Regions from separate parts of the Bradyrhizobium sp. B117 genome, predicted to be linked through region 4. Evidence: predicted binding sites of a transcription regulator. Region 4 holds the regulator's gene; each other region holds the start of a gene.
What was found. The regulator HrcA, encoded in region 4, represses chaperone genes, less so after heat shock. The targets are predictions, from matches to a motif close to GTTAGCACTCNCNNNNNGNGAGTGCTAAC.

Region 1: groES (co-chaperone GroES) is a predicted target of HrcA. The motif match lies at 1,931-1,959, and genes of this name have one in related genera.
Region 2: AAFG16_RS12865 (co-chaperone GroES) is a predicted target of HrcA. The motif match lies at 1,729-1,757, and genes of this name have one in related genera.
Region 3: groES (co-chaperone GroES) is a predicted target of HrcA. The motif match lies at 2,601-2,629, and genes of this name have one in related genera.

What each region holds. Positions count from the first base shown of each region.
Region 1 is NZ_CP152414.1:4,174,188-4,179,093, forward strand. Features, by position in the region: gene groL (chaperonin GroEL) at 1-1,527, opposite strand, end outside; gene groES (co-chaperone GroES) at 1,573-1,887, opposite strand; gene AAFG16_RS20410 (usg protein) at 2,287-2,574, shown strand; gene AAFG16_RS20415 (cupin domain-containing protein) at 2,839-3,366, shown strand; gene AAFG16_RS20420 (rhomboid family intramembrane serine protease) at 3,683-4,894, shown strand.
Region 2 is NZ_CP152414.1:2,649,715-2,654,620, reverse strand. Features, by position in the region: gene AAFG16_RS12885 (hypothetical protein) at 1-146, opposite strand, end outside; gene AAFG16_RS12880 (hypothetical protein) at 356-631, shown strand; partial or broken gene AAFG16_RS12875 (IS701 family transposase) at 660-985, opposite strand; gene AAFG16_RS12870 (hypothetical protein) at 1,184-1,453, shown strand; gene AAFG16_RS12865 (co-chaperone GroES) at 1,797-2,111, shown strand; gene groL (chaperonin GroEL) at 2,251-3,891, shown strand; gene AAFG16_RS12855 (DUF3309 family protein) at 4,498-4,662, opposite strand; gene AAFG16_RS12850 (hypothetical protein) at 4,899-4,906, opposite strand, start outside.
Region 3 is NZ_CP152414.1:3,606,979-3,611,884, forward strand. Features, by position in the region: gene AAFG16_RS17715 (ribbon-helix-helix domain-containing protein) at 1-142, shown strand, start outside; gene AAFG16_RS17720 (MFS transporter) at 297-1,445, shown strand; gene AAFG16_RS17725 (hypothetical protein) at 1,723-1,776, shown strand; gene AAFG16_RS17730 (hypothetical protein) at 1,823-1,939, shown strand; partial or broken gene AAFG16_RS17735 (DNA ligase) at 2,170-2,426, shown strand; gene groES (co-chaperone GroES) at 2,672-2,986, shown strand; gene groL (chaperonin GroEL) at 3,077-4,717, shown strand; partial or broken gene AAFG16_RS17750 (IS3 family transposase) at 4,862-4,906, opposite strand, start outside.
Region 4 is NZ_CP152414.1:9,954,913-9,959,818, reverse strand. Features, by position in the region: gene rdgB (RdgB/HAM1 family non-canonical purine NTP pyrophosphatase) at 1-112, opposite strand, end outside; gene rph (ribonuclease PH) at 123-836, opposite strand; gene hrcA (heat-inducible transcriptional repressor HrcA) at 1,006-2,094, shown strand; gene grpE (nucleotide exchange factor GrpE) at 2,204-2,803, shown strand; gene pncA (bifunctional nicotinamidase/pyrazinamidase) at 2,947-3,669, opposite strand; gene AAFG16_RS47160 (hypothetical protein) at 3,938-4,879, opposite strand.

The DNA of each region.
Region 1 (4,906 bases), 4.3 Mb from region 4:
GGCAGCGTTCTGGATCGCGGTACGGACCACCTTGGTCGGGTCGATGATGCCCTTCTTGACGAGGTCGGCATACTCGCCGGTCTGGGAGTCGAAGCCGTAATTGTAGGCCTTGTTCTCCAGGATCTTGCCGACGATCACCGAGCCGTCTTCACCGGCGTTGATCGCGATCTGGCGAGCGGGAGCCGACAGCGCCTTGCGCACGATCTCGACGCCGGTCTTCTGGTCGTCGTTCTTGGTGCGCAGGCCCTTGAGCTGCTCGGAAGCACGGAGCAGGGCGACGCCGCCGCCCGGAACGATGCCTTCCTCGACAGCCGCACGGGTCGCATGCATCGCGTCATCAACGCGATCCTTGCGCTCCTTCACCTCGACCTCGGTCGCGCCGCCGACGCGGATCACCGCGACGCCGCCCGCGAGCTTGGCAAGACGCTCCTGGAGCTTCTCACGGTCGTAGTCCGAGGTGGTCTCCTCGATCTGCGCCTTGATCTGGGCCACGCGCGCCTCGATGTCGGCCTTCTTGCCGGCGCCGTTGACGATCGTGGTGTTCTCCTTGTCGATCATCACCTTCTTGGCGCGACCGAGCATGTTGAGCGTCACGTTCTCGAGCTTGATGCCGAGATCTTCCGAGATCGCCTGGCCGCCGGTCAGGATCGCGATGTCCTGCAGCATGGCCTTGCGGCGATCGCCGAAGCCCGGAGCCTTGACGGCCGCGACCTTCAGGCCGCCACGGAGGCGGTTCACGACCAGGGTCGCGAGCGCTTCACCCTCGACGTCCTCGGCGACGATGACCAGCGGCTTGCCGGTCTGCACCACGGCCTCGAGCAGCGGCAGCAGCTCGTTCAGCGAGGAGAGCTTCTTCTCGTTGATGAGGATGTAGGCGTCGTCCATCTCAACGCGCATCTTGTCGGCGTTGGTGACGAAGTAGGGCGAGATGTAGCCGCGGTCGAACTGCATGCCCTCGACGACGTCGAGTTCGGTCTCGAGCGACTTGGCTTCCTCGACGGTGATGACACCCTCGTTGCCGACCTTCTTCATGGCGTCGGAGAGGAACTTGCCGATCTCCTGGTCGCCGTTGGCCGAGATGGTGCCGACCTGGGCGATCTCCTCGTTGGAGGTGACCTTCTTGGAGTTCTTCTGGAGGTCCGCAACGACGGCTTCGACCGCGAGGTCGATACCGCGCTTGAGGTCCATCGGGTTCATGCCGGCGGCAACGGACTTGGCGCCTTCCTTCACGATCGCCTGGGCGAGCACGGTGGCGGTGGTGGTGCCGTCGCCGGCCGCGTCAGCGGACTTGGAGGCGACTTCGCGCACCATCTGGGCGCCCATGTTCTCGAACTTGTCGTCGAGCTCGATCTCCTTGGCGACGGTGACGCCGTCCTTGGTGATGCGGGGAGCGCCGAACGACTTGTCGAGCACGACGTTGCGGCCCTTCGGACCGAGCGTGACCTTCACCGCGTTGGCGAGGACGTCGACGCCGCGCAGCATCTTGTCGCGCGCTTCAACCGAGAATTTGACTTCTTTGGCTGCCATCTGGAATTTTCCTTGAGGATGTTGACTGGTGGGAGAGAGGGGCTGTTAGGCCGCCTTCTTCTTGGAAGCGGGGACGTCGAGGACGCCCATGATGTCGCTTTCCTTCATGATCAGCAGGTCTTCGCCGTCGATCTTGACTTCGGTGCCGGACCACTTGCCGAACAGCACGCGGTCGCCGACCTTCAGGTCGATCGGGATCAGCTTGCCGGCTTCGTCGCGGCCACCGGGGCCAACGGCGACGACTTCGCCCTGGGAGGGCTTTTCCTTGGCAGTGTCGGGAATGATGATGCCGCCAGCGGTCTTCTCTTCTGCGTCGATGCGCTTGACCACGACGCGGTCGTGAAGCGGACGGAATTTCATGCAGTCCTCCTAAACATTTGCACGAGTTGAGGATTTTGAGATTGTTAGCAATCGTTGCCCGCGAGTGCTAGCACGGGCGAGGCTGAAATAGGACAGGAATTTTGCGGGGGCAAGGGCTTCTAGCAGAAAAATCAGCACTCGAAAGCGCGGATTGCCAGAAATTCTTTACCATCGTTAACCGGCTTAGTGGCCTCTTGGAGGCTCCTTGGCGGACCGTATTAGCACGGGGCCGCATCTGCTGCTAACGCTTTGAATTTCAACAGCTTGTTAAACTTTTGGGCTTGAGATGGATTGTCAGTTTGCGTCACATTTCTCTCATGTGAGCGCATCGTTTCCGGGTGGCTCCCGGGGCACCGATCAAGCCACTCCCCGAATGCGCTCCTGCAAAGGAGGTTTGGCATGGGACTGCGCGTTGGGGGCGTTTCCGAGGATTTCCGGAAACAGATGCTGGGTTACGGGCTGACGACGGCACAAATTCTCTACCGGATGCCGGATCACCCGTCGCTACTCCAGACCTATGTCTGGCAGAACTACGACATGTTTCCGAAATTCCCGGCCCTGACCGACTTCCTGGCCTTCTGGCAGGAGAAGCTCGACGGCCCGCTGCATTCGGTCACGGTCGCCCATTCCAAGCTGATCAAGCCCGCCGAGCTGCGCGCCGTGGACGGCGTGTTCCGGCTGCATTGAGGCGAGCACCGGTCTCGTAGGGTGGGCAAGGGCGCGTAAGCGCCGTGCCCACCATCTCTCTCCGATCGCAACTGACATTGGTGGGCACGCTCCGCTTTGCCCACCCTACGGCATCTCGTTCTGTGCTCGCGTGTAGGATGGGTAGAGCGAAGCGAAACCCATCGCCTTGGCCGCCGTGAGATGATGGGTTTCGCAAGAGCTCTACCCATCCTACGGACCTTCGTTCTGTGCTAGCCTCTCGCTATAACAACAGGGAGGCGGCCCATGGCCAAGAAGGTGAAATCGCGCAGCGCAACGCAAGCCGCGGTGAAGAAGCGGAGCGGCACCAAAGCCGCGGCGCGATCCACAGCCCGCAAGGCAGTGAAGGTGAAAGCGCGCCCGGCCGCTCCGAAAAAGCCTGCTCGTCCCAAGCAGCGCATCGCCATCAGCCACCACCGCGAGGAAGATTTTAAAGCCGACGGCCTGCGCGCCTACGCCAAATACCGCGACCTCGGCATTGCAGATGCGACCCACGGTCTCGCGCAGGCGCATGTGATCCGCCTGCAAGGCCCCTGCAATCCGGATGAAGTCTCGAAACTGCACTTCCACGACGTCGAATTCCAGATGGTCTACGTGCTCAAGGGCTGGGTGAAGACCTACATGGACGGGCAGGGCGAGACCCTGATGAAGGAAGGCAGCGCCTGGACCCAGCCGCCGAAGATCAAGCACATGATCCTGGATTATTCGGACGACGTGGAGCTGCTGGAGGTGATTTTGCCAGCAGAATTCAAGACCGTGGAGCTGAAGGCGTAGGCACCCTCTCTCAGCCGTCATTCCGGGGCGCGCGAAGCGCGAGCCCGGAATCCATCGGGCGGCGTAACGCGAGGTGAAATGGATTCCGGGCTCGCCGCTTTCGCGGCGCCCCGGAATGACGAGCAGAGAGAGTCTAGCTCAACACCCCCATCAGACACGTCGTCAGCGTCCCCGACACGATCTCTAAAAAGCGACCGATCCGCGAAACCGGGAAGTTACCCATCGGGTGGTTTCAGCCGCCCCGCGGGCGGGCGCTAACCAGTCGAAAATATTCCTCGCGTCAACTCAGGGCTGTGAACATGCAGGACATGCTTTCATGGCGACCAACACCTTTGGCCGACGCGGCGTCGTGGCGCCACCACCAAGTGGACCGTTTCAACGCGCATCGCTTCAACCCCTGGCCGCGCCGATCGCTCCTCAGCCCTTGCCCAGTGAGGGGACGCTCTTTGCCGATAACAAGCTGCTGGCCGACATCCCCTTCCTCACCATTGGCCTGATTTTCGGTCTGCTGCTGGTCTTCGCCCTGCAACGCAGTCTGGCCATCGACGTTGCGCGGGACGGCTCGGTCGATGTCCGCTCGCTGATCGCTTATGGCGCGACCAGCTACGATCTGGTTGTTGGAAGGGGAGAGTGGTGGCGAATTGGCCTCGCGCCGCTTCTGCACGGCAGCGATTGGCACCTCATCGGCAACTGCATTGCGCTGTTCATCGTCGGCGTCAGGCTGGAGCCTCTGATCGGCCGTGGCTGGTTTGCGCTGATCTTTGTTGCCAGTGCACTGGTCGGCGAGGCCGGGTCGCTCCTCGGCAATGCGCCCGGCCAGCCAGGCGTCGGTGCGTCCGGCGCCATTACCGGCCTCATCGCCGCGCTGTTCGTCTCGAGCTTCGATCCCGAAGCGGACGCCGATCAGACGATATCGAGACTGAAGACGTCGCTCTTCTTCGGGGTTCCCGCGCTGCTGCCGCTTGCCTTCGGCGCCTCCGGCAATGTCGACTATTTTGCCCATGCAGGTGGTGCGCTGGCCGGCGGCGCGCTTGCCATCATGCCGTGGCTCCTGTTCTGTTCCTATGACAGCCTGCCGCGGAGCGCGAGCATGACGTTGCTCGCAGGATGCGTCGGATCTCTGATCTGCGCCGGCTTTGCCGCTGCTCATTATGCGTCCTACATGGCCGAGGCCAGGCAGTATGTCCGGATTTCGGAATACCCGGACAAGGGTGCCAAGGTGGCTGACCGGTCCTTCGATCTGGTCACGCGCTACCCGAAAGACCCACGGGCTCATTTTTTCCGTGCGGTCTACTTCCTGGAGCAGGAGAATCTCAGTGCCGCCGAAGCGGAAGTGCGGGCCGCCATGTCGCTCGCGACCTCGGATGTAGCGGGCGGACCGGTGCGCTCCGGGGCGCAGGGCTTGATGGCGGTGTTGCTGTTGGTGCAGGGACGGACCAGCGAGGCGAAAGCCATGGCGGCCGAGCCGTGCGGCGCCAAGATGGCCGACGTGCGTCGCATCCTGCAGAAGCACAAATTGTGTGGTTGAGGCGTAGACTCT
Region 2 (4,906 bases), 2.7 Mb from region 4:
CCGGCCATAGTTTCCGATGCGTGGCCCTCCGGATGGATCATGAACTGACGTGGAGCGCTAGCCGTGATGCGCCCCATCGAGCGGCCGAGCAGGTCCGTCAGCTGCCAAACCGTGCCTCCCTCTGCCGGTGTAACGATCACATCCATGGTGAACCTTGAGTCTGTACGCCGCGCGAACAAACCGCTGCAATAACCGATGGGCGAACTACCGAGTTCCGCGGCCGCGGCATTCTCGGTACTGGAAGGATTGGCGCTTCGGATCGCCCCGCGATCGAGCGAATGGCGCTTAATGCCGATATATGCGACTATATAGAATGGTCAAAAAGAAAGGTCGAAGGCCAACGTCGGGAGAAGAAATGGCAACCGCTCTCGACCGTTGGGACGAGGAAGGCGGAGCGCAGGAGTTGGCGTGGCCTTTACCCTATGAAGCCAGCGATTTGCGCGATGTGGAGCGCAGAGTCCTGGAATGTCTGGGTGCCGCCCTTGTCAGCGAATGGAATGATCTGCCTACTGACGTCCAGCGCAGGCTCTTCGAGCACGCGGCCTCGGGCAAATCGCACGACGCCACCGTGTTGAAGACGCGGATCGCCCGTTTCCTGCACGATCATAAAGGTGCTTCGGGTGGGCGCTAACACGACTTTGGCAGATTTGTTCACGCCTTGCTCTTCGCTGACCTGTGTTCTGCAGTACCCGTATCGCGGATCTGATGGCTGAAGAATGAGAGCGACGATGGCGGGACGCGCGGCTGGCAGGTTGGGCTGAGGTGGTGGCCGTCGTTTCATTTTTGCGCCCCGTCTTGGCAATGCGGAAGTGCTGCAAGAAGGCGTAAGCAACCATCGTCATAAGAGCGTGACGATGAAGACCGTGCCAGAACCGTCCCATCGCGCCATGACGGTTGTAGCCAACCGCTGCAAGTCTATCTCGGCTGGTAGATTTGCGAGATAGCATTTCTTCTCTCCGAGTCGCGATGCTTGCCGATCGCCAACTCGCATTTTTTCACTTGGCATCAGCAAGCATTTCGTCCGCCGGCATCTATACAAATCCGCGATGTGTATTGCCTTGTGTTTGGTGACTTCGCAGCCATCTCATGATAAAGAGATAGCTAATCTCGGCACAGAAAGCACTGTAAACGGATTGCTTCACTATCGCGCCGATGCAAAGCCGTTTCTGAAGGATAGCCGATCATGACCATGCGCTCCCGACGCGAAACGGTCACCTTCAAGCATCCCTTCCGGATCAAGGGCATCGACCGCCTCCTGCCTCCGGGTGCCTACGAGGTCATCACCGATGAGGAGATGATCGAAGGATTGTCGTTCGAGGCGTTTCGCCGGGTTGCCACTATGATCACGGTGCCGGCGGCGCCGCCGCGCACTTCAACGGTGGAGAGGATTTCCATCAACCCGGTCGATTTGGCTGACGCTCAGCGCATTGATGCCGAAGCGCCTCGCGAGTGACGAGCCACTCGATCTCGACAAGCACCGCTGAATGGCTGCACAAGAAGCGACCGACGTCCGGCGTATTCTGGCGCACGTCGAGAACAACGCAATGCCCCTGCGCGATGGGAAGCTTTCTCAAATTTGATGACGCGGCGTCCAACGACTTTCGCACCACACAGCTGGCCTTCACCGGATCCTTAGCCGCCGCGGTCTTGGCAGCTATTTCGTGATGCTCTGAGCGAATATCGTTTCGGGACGGTCTTGTACGTCCCCTTGCGGCGGCTTATGTGCTGATTAGCACTCGCTGGCCACGACTGCCATTTCGTCCAAAGCAACAACAACAAGAAAACAGGAGGGCAGCATGAAATTCCGTCCGCTTCACGACCGCGTTGCGGTCAAGCGTATCGAAGCCGAAGAGAAGACCACTGGCGGCATCATCATTCCGGACAGCGCCAAGGAAAAACCTTCGCAGGGCGAGATCACGGCGGTTGGCCCAGGCGGCCGCGACGAATCCGGCAAGCTGCCCATCGATCTCAAGGTTGGCGACCGCGTCCTGTTCGGCAAGTGGTCAGGTACGGAGATCGAGCTCGATGATCAGGAAGTACTGATCATGAAGGAAAGCGACATTATGGGCGTTCTCACCGAGCTGCCCGCCGCCAAGAAGAAGGTCGCCTAAGCGCCAGTCTGTTTTCCTTATCCCAAGCAGCCAGCGTCTCGAAGGAGAAGGATAAGGCCCGCAAGTTGAACTCACGTCCCTAAAGAGCTCGCCGAGTCGCGCGGTCTTTTGGATTTGACAGTTGAAAACGGAGATCATGATGTCGGCCAAAGAAGTTAAGTTCGGCGTCGACGCCCGCGACAGGATGTTGCGCGGTGTTGAAATTCTCAACAATGCGGTTAAGGTCACGCTCGGGCCCAAGGGCCGGAACGTCGTGCTCGACAAGTCGTTCGGCGCCCCCCGCATCACCAAAGACGGCGTCACTGTCGCCAAGGAGATCGAGCTTGAGGACAAGTTCGAGAACATGGGCGCGCAGATGGTGCGAGAAGTTGCCTCCAAATCGGCAGATGCAGCTGGCGATGGCACCACCACCGCGACCGTGCTCGCGGCTGCGATCGTCCGTGAAGGCGCGAAGGCGGTTGCCGCCGGTATGAACCCGATGGACCTGAAGCGCGGTATCGACCTCGCGGTGGAAGCCGTGGTCGCCGATCTCGTGAAGAACTCCAAGAAGGTCACCTCGAACGAGGAGATCGCCCAGGTCGGCACCATCTCGGCCAACGGCGACGCGGAGATCGGCAAGTTCCTCTCCGACGCCATGAAGAAGGTCGGCAACGAGGGCGTCATCACGGTTGAAGAAGCCAAGTCGCTCGAGACCGAACTCGAGGTCGTCGAAGGGATGCAATTCGACCGCGGCTACATCTCGCCGTACTTCGTCACCAACGCCGACAAAATGCGCGCCGAAATGGAAGACGCCTACGTCCTCATCCACGAAAAGAAGCTATCTCAGTTGAATGAACTGCTTCCGCTGCTGGAAGCCGTCGTCCAGAGTGGCAAGCCGCTTGTGATTATTGCGGAAGACGTCGAGGGCGAAGCGCTCGCGACCCTGGTCGTGAACCGCCTCCGCGGCGGTCTGAAGGTCGCGGCCGTGAAGGCTCCGGGCTTCGGCGATCGCCGCAAGGCCATGCTGCAGGACATCGCGATCCTGACCGGCGGCCAGGCGATCTCGGAAGATCTGGGCATCAAGCTCGAGAACGTCACGCTCAACATGCTCGGTCGCGCCAAGAAGGTGATGATCGACAAGGAGAACACCACCATCGTCAGCGGCGCCGGTAAGAAGGCCGACATAGAGGCGCGGGTGGCGCAGATCAAGGCGCAGATCGAGGAGACCTCCTCGGACTATGACCGTGAAAAGCTGCAGGAGCGTCTTGCCAAGCTCGCGGGCGGCGTCGCGGTGATCCGCGTCGGCGGCGCGACCGAGGTCGAGGTGAAGGAGCGCAAGGATCGCGTTGATGACGCGATGCATGCGACCCGCGCGGCCGTCGAGGAAGGCATCCTGCCGGGCGGCGGCGTCGCCCTGCTGCGTGCTTCCGAGCATCTCAAGGGGCTGCGCACCAAGAACGATGACCAGAAGACCGGCGTCGAGATCGTGCGCAAGGCGCTGTCTGCGCCGGCCCGCCAGATCGCGATCAACGCTGGCGAGGACGGCTCCGTTATCGTCGGCAAGATCCTGGAGAAGGATCAGTATGGCTACGGCTTTGACTCCCAGTCCGGCGAGTACGGCAACCTGGTCACCAAGGGCATCATCGACCCGACCAAGGTCGTTCGTGTGGCGATTCAGAATGCGGCTTCTGTTGCGGCGCTCCTGATCACTACCGAAGCCATGGTGGCCGAATTGCCAAAGAAGAACGCCGGCGGTGGGGGCATGCCTCAAGGTGGCGGCATGGGTGGTATGGATTTTTAAGTCCTACTCGTTCAGAGCTCAACAATAACGAAGGCCCGGCAGAGATGCTTGGGCCTTTTTTGCAGGAATCAGCAAAAAGCGGCCGCCGAGAAGCGTGATGAATTCTCGCCGTTTCACGGATTTCCGTGAGGACGCCTTGTGCAATATCTCAAAATCAGCACTTTGCATTGCAGCCGGGTGGCGGGTGAGAATTGTTACCAAACCAGTCAGGACTCACCCCACCGTTACTGGATTTTGGGAAGTGCATAGCTCTGCCCTGGTTGGTCGCCCCCGTGATTAGACCGAAGACCGCGATCATCTGGGACGCGGGGATCATGAGTAGCAGGCCGGCTACGATCGAGACATCCGGTGCAATAGCGACCACAGCGAGCAGCGGCATAATAGGGCCGAAGGAGCGCTTGTGTAGGCGACCCATCAGCCAGCCCAGGGTAAAGCGATCTTGCCGCTGCCTCGTCGTGCAGCCGCTGCAGCAGGACCGAGGCAGGCACAAACACCCCTTCATCGGCGGGCATTGTCGGCTTCAGCTGGTCGAGCTCGTTGGGACCCGGTACGCGGGGAAAGGATATTTTGGGAGGCGCCCGGTCGACACAGCCGACCCTGCGAGGGTCAGAGCCGACCCAGAAGTAGCAATACGACGAGGATGACCAGGATGGTACCGATGACCCCCATCCCACCGTGGCCATAGCCGTAGCCGTAGCCGCCGAAGCGGCCGCTGAAGCCACCAAGCAGGAAGATGATGAGGAGGATGATGAGGATAAGTCCGATCGACATTGTCCGACTCCTTTGGTGGGACCTTGTGGATATTGGGTCTCAAGTTTTGTCTGTCTTGCGATTCGTCGACCTCCTGCAAGAGTCCGCAGGCGACCCCGGATGGGAGCGGCCGATGCAGTTGACCGGATCACAAGGGCGCAGCCGCGCCATCGCGATCCAGTGCGCGCTCGAGCGCGTGTTGAGTGGGAATGGTCTGTGACAGAGGTTGCCACGCCCAAACAGCGTCGCTCGTGCCCTCAATACG
Region 3 (4,906 bases), 3.7 Mb from region 4:
GGCCTCTGAATCATCTTTTAACGCATCCGCCATGGTTGATGGCGCATCAGAGCCGAACGCTGCCGTGCGGGAGGACGGCAGCATTCGGAGCTTTCCAAAGCAGGCTCAAGGCTCACTTCAGCGAGGGGACCAGCGGCGATAAGACGACGTTTCCCGCACGGCGGCCTATGTCAACGGCATCTTCTGTGCCGCGCCGCGAGTTACGAAATGCGAATGGCCCCGCTCTTATTATGCGGGTGTTTCTACCTTTCGCTGTTGGTTATTATCTCTCGTACCTCTTCAGGACAATCAACGCCTTGATCGCCGCTCCCATGACGTTGGAGTTGGGGCTCAACGCCGGTGATCTTGGCTTGCTGACTTCGGTCTATTTTCTCACCTTCGCGGCAGTGCAGATACCGGTCGGCATTCTTCTGGACCGGTATGGTCCGCGGCTGATCCAGAGCGCGCTGCTGGGTGTTGCCGCGGTCGGCGCCGCCTTGTTTGCGACATCAGACAATTTGCTCATGCTGCTTCTAGGTCGGGCGCTACTCGGTCTCGGCGTCGCCGCGAGCCTAACAGCCGGATTGAAAGCCCTCGTTCTCTGGTTTCCGAAGGACCGTCTTCCGTTTCTCAACGGCCTGATGATCATGCTCGGTGCATTGGGAGCGGTCACCGCGACCTCGCCGGCGCAGTTGTTGCTGGGTTGGGTTGGGTGGAGGACGCTCTTCGCATTGTTAGCCGTCGTCACGGCCGGGTGTTCGGCGGTGATCTATCTCTTGGTGCCCGAGAGTGCATTGGTGATCCCGCTCATGCAGCGAACAGCCATGGCCAGCTTGAAGACGATATATACCGATCCGCGTTTCTGGCGTCTGGCGCCGCTTTCAGCAACTTCGGTCGGCACCGCCTGGGCGCTGCAGGGGCTTTGGGCAGCGCAGTGGTTCACTGATGTCGAGGGAATTGATCGCGCTGCCTTGGTGCAACATTTATTTGTCATGGCCGTCGCGCTCAGCCTAGGTGCGCTGCTGCTGGGCGTTCTGGCTGATCGGCTGCGTCGCTACGGCATTAGAACAGACTCGCTCCTCGCGGTCGTCGGCCTTCTGTTCATTGCGGTGCAACTCGCGATTATCCTGCGATGGCCGTTGCCATCATACGTCCTGTGGGCCGCTGTGGCTGCCGTCGGCGCAGCTACAGTCCTTAGCTATGCAATCCTGGCTAGTTATTTCCCGAAAGAATTTGCCGGGCAGGCTAATGCTGCGCTGAACGTGTTTCATATTGGTGGAGCGTTTGTCCTTCAATATGCCACCGGCTTAGTCCTTGAACATTGGACGCCTCAGGCGGGGCATTATCCGGAGATCGCGTACCAGATAGCCTTTACCCTCAATCTTGTCCCTCAGATCATCGCATGGGTCTGGTTCGCTTTCCCGTGGACGCTTCGGCCGTCGATCAGCGCTAGTTCCAGCGATTAGGAGCGCCAGCGTCGGAGGCGGCGGAGGTTCAGCCTTCCGGTACTGTGGGGCGATCACAGCAAGCACCGGCGCCATCCTATGCGACACCGCGGCTATGTCGGTCCGTCAGCCGATAATGCTGGACGCAACGTCTTCGTTCGCCGTTCCTGCCTAGTCGCGACCGTGAGAAAGTCGCAAAATATCGCACTCCTGTTGAAAGGTGAAGGGAGGAACACCGGGATGAAGCTCAAGCTTCGACCACTTCAAGACGACAGGGCCCGTCAAGCTCACGATCGGGCTGCCGGCGGCGGTCTTCATGGATCTCAAAAGCTACGCGGATTTTGATGCGTAGCGGAGCCACGACGACGCCGGCTGAGCCTGCCAAATTCATCGCGACGATGATCGAGCGTTTCATGGCAACCGGCCGCGCCTTCGCGAAGGCACGGCGAAATGCTGTTCACCTCGGTCCTGGATCGGCCGAGAGGTCCGGATATCCGAAATGCCATCGCCGTTGAAATCTTTTCGTCGGTCGGCACTTCACGGGAGATCCGGGTGATGGGATCGACGAGACGGATAAGTCCAGATGGAGTTCGTCCGCATCTGCAACCGGGGCGTGGTTCTTTCGCAGGGGTGCAAGGTCTTTGAAGGACGCGGCAAGGAAGCGGTCGAGTACTTTTCCATCACGAGTTCGGAACGCCCACTGGCCGTCGGGCGGCGCGGTCGATCGAGGGGCAAGAGCGGAGCCCCGGCTGACGACGGCACGACCGACTTCTCTGTTCTTCAGAATGAACTCAAAGGCCGTTCGACGAAGATCGTGATGGTGGCTTTTGACCTTCTATACCTGAACGGTCGCGATCTGCGCAGTGTGACGTTGTTCGAGCGCAAGACGCTGCTGCGTAAGATCATTTCTGGCACGGCGATCCAATTCAGCGAAAGCTTCGAGATCGACGGCCAGGATATGTTCAAGCATGCCCGCAAGACGGGCTGGAAGGCGTGGTCTCTATTCGCGTTGGTGCCGGTTTGATTGGGCGTGCGACAGGTATACCAGCTAACCCAGCCGAGCACGTCTCCGGTTAGCCACTGAGACTGATGGCAAACGACCGTCCTGAGCGCCTATTTTTCTGCCAGAGTCCCTTGCTCCCGCAAAAATCCTATCCTATCTCAGCTCGGCCCGTGACTAGCACTCACGGGCATCGATTGCTAGAATTCAAAAATCTCTAGCTCGTGCAAATGCTTAGGAGGGCTGCATGAAATTCCGTCCGCTTCACGACCGCGTCGTGGTCAAGCGTATCGACGCAGAAGAGAAGACCGCCGGCGGCATCATCATTCCGGATAGTGCCAAGGAAAAGCCCTCGCAGGGCGAAGTCGTCGCCGTCGGCCCCGGTGGCCGCGACGAGAGCGGCAAACTGACCCCGATCGACGTCCAGGTCGGCGACCGTGTCCTGTTCGGCAAGTGGTCGGGCACCGAGGTCAAGATCGACGGCCAGGACCTGTTGATCATGAAGGAAAGCGACATCATGGGCGTGCTCGAAGCTCCCGCTTCGAAGAAGAAGGCCGCCTAACCAACCGCTCGCACCGCTCACCCCTGAGGAGCGCCTGCCGGGCGTCTCGCCAAGGGTGAGATGAGACCAAGACAACTCAGGGAAACCAATATGTCAGCCAAAGAAGTGAAATTCGGCGTCGACGCCCGCGACCGCATGCTGCGCGGCGTCGATATCCTCGCTAACGCCGTGAAGGTCACGCTCGGCCCGAAGGGCCGCAACGTGGTGCTCGAGAAGTCGTTCGGCGCGCCGCGCATCACCAAGGACGGCGTCACCGTGGCCAAGGAGATCGAGCTCGACGACAAGTTCGAGAACATGGGCGCGCAGATGGTGCGCGAAGTCGCTTCGAAGTCCGCTGACGCGGCCGGCGACGGCACCACCACCGCGACCGTGCTCGCCGCAGCCATTGTGCGCGAAGGCGCCAAGGCGGTCGCCGCCGGCATGAACCCGATGGACCTGAAGCGCGGTATCGACCTCGCGGTCGAAGCCGTCGTCGCGGATCTCCAGAAGAACTCGAAGAAGGTCACCTCCAACGAGGAGATCGCCCAGGTCGGCACCATCTCGGCGAACGGCGACCAGGAGATCGGCAAGTTCCTCTCCGACGCCATGAAGAAGGTCGGCAACGAGGGTGTCATCACCGTCGAGGAAGCCAAGTCGCTCGAGACCGAGCTCGACGTCGTCGAGGGCATGCAGTTCGACCGCGGCTACATCTCGCCCTACTTCGTCACAAACGCCGACAAGATGCGCGTTGAGATGGACGACGCCTACATCCTGATCAACGAGAAGAAGCTCTCCTCGCTGAACGAGCTGCTCCCGCTGCTCGAGGCCGTGGTGCAGAGTGGCAAGGCGCTGGTCATCGTCGCTGAAGACGTCGAAGGCGAAGCCCTCGCCACGCTGGTCGTGAACCGTCTGCGCGGCGGCCTGAAGGTTGCGGCCGTCAAGGCTCCGGGCTTCGGCGATCGCCGCAAGGCCATGCTGCAGGACATCGCGATCCTGACCGGCGGCCAGGCGATCTCGGAAGACCTCGGCATCAAGCTCGAGAACGTCACGCTCAACATGCTCGGTCGCGCCAAGAAGGTGATGATCGACAAGGAGAACACCACGATCGTCAACGGCGCCGGCAAGAAGGCCGACATCGAGGCGCGCGTGGCCCAGATCAAGGCGCAGATCGAGGAGACCACCTCGGACTACGATCGTGAGAAGCTCCAGGAGCGTCTCGCCAAGCTCGCGGGCGGCGTGGCGGTGATCCGCGTCGGCGGCGCGACCGAGGTCGAGGTGAAGGAGCGCAAGGATCGCGTTGATGACGCGATGCATGCGACCCGTGCGGCTGTCGAGGAAGGCATCGTCCCGGGCGGCGGCGTCGCTCTTCTCCGTGCCTCCGAACAGCTCAAGGGTCTGCGCACCAAGAACGACGACCAGAAGACTGGCGTCGAGATCGTGCGCAAGGCACTATCCTGGCCGGCCCGCCAGATCGCGATCAACGCCGGCGAAGACGGTTCGGTCATCGTCGGCAAGATCCTCGAGAAGGATCAGTACGCCTACGGCTTCGACTCGCAGACCGGCGAGTACGGCAACCTCGTCTCCAAGGGCATCATCGACCCGACCAAGGTAGTGCGCACCGCTATCCAGAATGCCTCCTCCGTGGCGGCGCTGCTGATCACGACGGAAGCGATGGTCGCCGAGCTGCCGAAGAAGGCCGCAGCCGGCCCGGCCACGCCTCCGGGCGGCGGCATGGGAGGCATGGACTTCTGATCCAGCCGCGAAGAAAACGAGAATTACAGAACCCCGGCAACCAATGCCGGGGTTTTTCTTTGACGCCGTATTATGTCCCCTTGTTTTCGGGTGCGCTTAGCCCAAGCCCCAACTTCATAGGAAGTTGAAAAAGCCGGTGTAGAAGCTGCGCCATGGCCCGCGCCGATGGATCACTCCTCGGCCTTGTAG
Region 4 (4,906 bases):
CTCCGGCCGACACCGCCTCGATGCCGTGAGGCGCGAGCAGCTCCTTCATCTCGGCGAGCTTGCCGGGATTGTGGGTCGCGATGACGAGCTTTCCGGTGATTCGGCGGTGCATGGCTTATTGACTACGCCACGGCCAGTTTCTGCAAGTCCACCAGACGCGCGATGCCTTTCTGCGCCAGGGCGATCAGCTTCAGGAACTCGTCCTGCGTGAACGGTTCGCGTTCCGCGGTGCCCTGCACCTCGACGATGCGGCCATCGCCGGTCATCACGAAATTGGCGTCGGTTTCGGCCTCGGAATCCTCGGCATAATCGAGGTCGAGCACCGGCGTGCCGTTGTAGATGCCGCAGGAGATCGCGGCGACGTTGTCGCGCAGCACGTTGGCCTTGATCATGTTGCGCGCCTTCATCCAGTTGATGCAATCGGCGAGCGCGACCCAGGCGCCGGTGATCGAGGCCGTGCGGGTGCCGCCGTCGGCCTGGAGCACGTCGCAATCGACCGTGATCTGGCGCTCGCCGAGCGCTTCGAGGTCGACGATGGTGCGAAGCGAGCGGCCGATCAGGCGCTGGATCTCGACGGTGCGGCCGCTCTGCTTGCCGGCGGAGGCCTCGCGGCGGGTGCGTTCCGAGGTCGCGCGCGGCAGCATGCCGTATTCGGCAGTGACCCAGCCGCGGCCCTGGCCCTTCAGCCATGGCGGCAGGCGATCCTCCAGCGTGGCGGTGACCAGCACATGGGTGTCGCCGAATTTCACCAGGCACGAGCCCTCCGCATATTTGACCACGCCACGCTCCAGCGTCACGGGGCGCAATTCGTCGGGCGCACGGCGGCTTGGCCGCATGGGAAATCCTCCAAAAACTCGCGGAAATGGGCGGTTCGCGGTGCTTGTAGGTGGGGTGAGGGTGGGCGGCAAGGTTTTTTCACCCCCGGTTTTCCACCCCGCAAACGCCACGCTTGTCAGAACCGTCCTGGATGGACAAATTATGAGCATCTGAGAGGAGTTACCGTCTGTGGCCCATCACGATCCGATCCATCTGATCGCGCCGCACGCAGGCCTCGCCCAGCTCAACGAGCGTTCCCGCGACATCTTTCGTCAAATTGTCGAAAGCTATCTCGCGACCGGCGAGCCCGTCGGCTCGCGCAATATCTCGCGGCTGATCGCGATGCCGCTGTCGCCGGCCTCGGTCCGCAACGTCATGGCCGATCTGGAACAGCTCGGCCTGATCTACGCGCCACATACCTCCGCCGGCCGCTTGCCGACGGAACTCGGCCTGCGTTTCTTCGTCGATGCCCTGATGCAGGTCGGCGATCTCAACGAGGCCGAGCGCGCGTCGATCCAGAGCCAGCTCGCATCGGTCGGCCAGGCACAGTCGGTCGAGGCGGCGCTGGATCAGGCCTTGACGCGGCTATCGGGCCTCACGCGGGCCGCAGCCGTGGTGCTGACGCCAAAATCCAATGCGCGACTGAAGCACATCGAGTTCGTCAGGCTGGAACCGGAAAAGGCGCTGGTGATCCTGGTCGGCGAGGACGGCCAGGTCGAAAACCGCGTGCTGGCGCTGCCGCCCGGAGTTCCCTCCTCCGCGATCACGGAAGCCGGTAATTTCCTCAATGCGCGCATCCGCGGCCGCACGCTCGCCGAAGCGCGGCTCGAGCTCGAGACTGCGCTCGGCGAGGCTCGCGCCGAGCTCGATCAGCTGACTCAGAAGGTGATTTCGGCCGGAATCGCAAGCTGGTCCGGCGGCGAGAACGAGGATCGCCAGCTCATCGTCCGCGGCCACGCCAATCTGCTCGAAGATCTGCACGCGCTGGAGGATCTGGAGCGGGTTCGCCTGTTGTTCGACGATCTCGAGACCAAGCGCGGCGTGATCGACCTGCTGGGCCGCGCCGAGACCGCCGAGGGCGTGAGGATTTTCATTGGCTCCGAGAACAAGCTGTTCTCGCTGTCCGGCTCCTCCACGATCATCTCGCCGTATCGGGATGCCGCCGGTCATATCGTCGGCGTTTTGGGCGTGATCGGGCCGACGCGGCTGAATTATGCCCGCGTGATCCCGACCGTGGACTACGCCGCCCGCATCGTCAGCCGCCTTCTGGGCGGCTGACCGGCATTTGTGCCGATCACGGGCGCTTGATTTTCGTGCGCTTAGGCACGATATCCGGGCCAACAATCCTTGCCAACAATCCCTGGAAACGAGTTCGAGATTTGAGCCGATGACCGATCGAGACCGGCAACCCGAAGACACGACCGCACCGACCGGCGAGCCCGTGGTGTCGAAACCCTACATCATGCCCGACGATCCCGAGCCGGGTTCGGTCGAGCTGCTGCAGAAGGAAGCCGCCGAGGCGCGTGACCGCATGCTGCGGACGCTGGCCGAGATGGAGAACTTACGCAAGCGTACCACCAAGGAGGTCGCTGACGCCCGTCTCTACGGCATCACCGGCTTTGCCCGCGACGTGCTCGACATCGCCGACAATCTCCAGCGCGCGCTCGATGCCGTTCCGGCCGAGGCGCGGGCCGCGGCCGATCCCGGCCTGATCTCGCTGATCGAGGGCGTCGAGCTCACCGAGCGCTCGCTGCTCAACGCGCTGGAAAAGCATGGCGTGAAGAAGTTCGACCCGCAGGGCCAGAAGTTCGACCCGAACTTCCAGCAGGCGATGTTCGAAGTGCCCGATGCGTCGGTGCCGTCGGGCACCGTGGTGCAGGTCGTGCAGGCCGGCTACACCATCGGCGAGCGCGTGCTGCGCCCGGCTTTGGTCGGTGTCGCCAAGGGCGGCGCGAAGGCCGCGGCCAACAGCAACGACGTCAACTGAGCGCTCTAACCGCTCATGGTGAGGAGGCGTGTCAGCGCCGTCTCGAACCATGCAGGTCCGGCTGCAGCAGCGGGCCTCTATCCTTCGAGACGCGCGCTAAGGAGCGCGCTCCTCAGGATGAGGGTCTGGCGGATGCGCGCCGGCTACGCGCTCACCGCGATATCCGCCGACTGGATCCGCTTCACGCCGGCCTTGGCCATATCGGCCCAGGCCTTGGCCAGCGAGCCCTGCGTGTCGATGCCGCGGCAGGCATCCTCCACGACATAGACCTCGAAGCCAGCCTTGCGCGCGTCGAGCGCGGTCCAGGCGACGCAGAAATCCGTCGCCAATCCCACAACGAAGACGCGCTTGATCTTGCGGCCCTTCAGATAGCCGGCGAGACCGGTTGAGGTCTTGCCGTCGGCTTCGAGGAAGGCCGAGTAGCTGTCGACGTCCTTGTGAAAGCCCTTGCGGATGATCAGCTCGGCATGCGGGATCGCGAGGTCCTTCGACAGCGCCGCGCCGTCGGTGCCCTGCACGCAATGGTCCGGCCATAGCACCTGCTTGCCGTAGGGCAGATCGACGGTCTCGAACGGTTTCTTGCCGGAATGGACCGAGGCGAACGAGATGTGGCCGGGCGTGTGCCAGTCCTGCGTCATCACCACATTCGCAAAACCTTTCGCGATTCTATTGATGACGGGCACCACCTGCTCGCCTTCCTTCACCGCAAGGCTGCCGCCGGGCAGGAAGCAGTTCTGCACGTCGATCACGAGGAGCGCGGAGGCGTCGTCCGGCTTGATCGATGCCGCTGCGAAGAGTGCGGTCGGAGTGAGAGCCGCGAGCGCCGTCGTCCCAAGCGCCGCCAGGATTTGTCGCCGATCCAGCATCGTTCGCCTCCCCTTGTGAGCCAATGGAGGCAAAGCCTAGTTCCGCGCGCGAGCGAACTGAAGCCCGAAAATGCAGCCGGCGTTGGTGAGGGGTTGGGCTCTCGCGGCGTGCTCGCTGCACCTCTCCCGCTTGCGGGAGAGGTCGCTGCGCTCGCAGAGCGCGGCGGGTGAGGGCTTTCTCCCCTTGGGGGATCTCGATTGCCGAGACACCCTCTCCCAGCCCTCCCCCGCAAGCGGGGGAGGGAGCGCATCTCGTTCGGAGATGCCGCTACCCCTTCGGCTGGATCCCGTCGCGCACCGCGCGGAAGCGGGTGAAGGCGGCTTGCCACTGGTCGCGCGGGGCGCTGGCGATGATGCGCAGCGAGGCGCCGCCGGTCGAGAAGCGGATCCACTGAACCACGGTCACCGGGATCTTGTCCTTGCCGCTGACGCCGTCGATCCGGGTCTCAAAACCCTGCTGGCCATTGATGCGGATCGGCTCCGACATGGTGACGCGCGACTCGCGCACACCGGGGATCTGGAGCGCCGCCTCCTGGGCGAAGCGGGCGCGGTCGTCGGCCTGCTGCGGCGTGGCGCCGATCAGGCCGAGGATCATGAACGGCTTCTGCTCGTAGCCGGCGCTCTCGTTGCCGTCGGCGAGGATGATGCTGGAGCCCGGCGCCAGCGTGCGGATGTCCTTGAAGTCGGCAAGATCGGTGATCTTGAACGGCATCAGCGCGACCTGCTCTTCGGCCGAGACCTGCTTGCGGGTGGTGGCGCTGGCGAACATCTGCCGCACCGCCTCGTCGGTGTAGATCTTGGTCGCGTTCTCCGGAATCTGGACCGCGACATAGCCGGAGAAGCCGGCGCCCGGCACGATCATCGAATAGCGCTTCACCGGGGTGTCGCCGGCCTTGCCGCTTTCGGTGGTGAAATAGGCAAGACCCGCCGGGGTCTCGATCTTGTCCTGCTTGACGCCACCAGTGCCGGCCGGATTGGAATTGAAGGCGCTCACCACCTCGCCATAGGCCGCCGGCGGCAGCTCGGTGATCAGCACCTTGACGCTGCCGTCCTCGCTCTCGAAGCCCGGAAAGGTTTTGGCCGTGCTCAGCCCGACCAGCGGCACCATGCCGAGACGAAGTCCGGGCGGGTAAACGGCGTCGGCCGCAAGGGCCGGCAGCGCCGAGGCAATCACGAGGGCGAGCGCAGCGAGGGGGCGGATCAGCTTCATGGGGACTCTGATTGGTTCACATTGAGG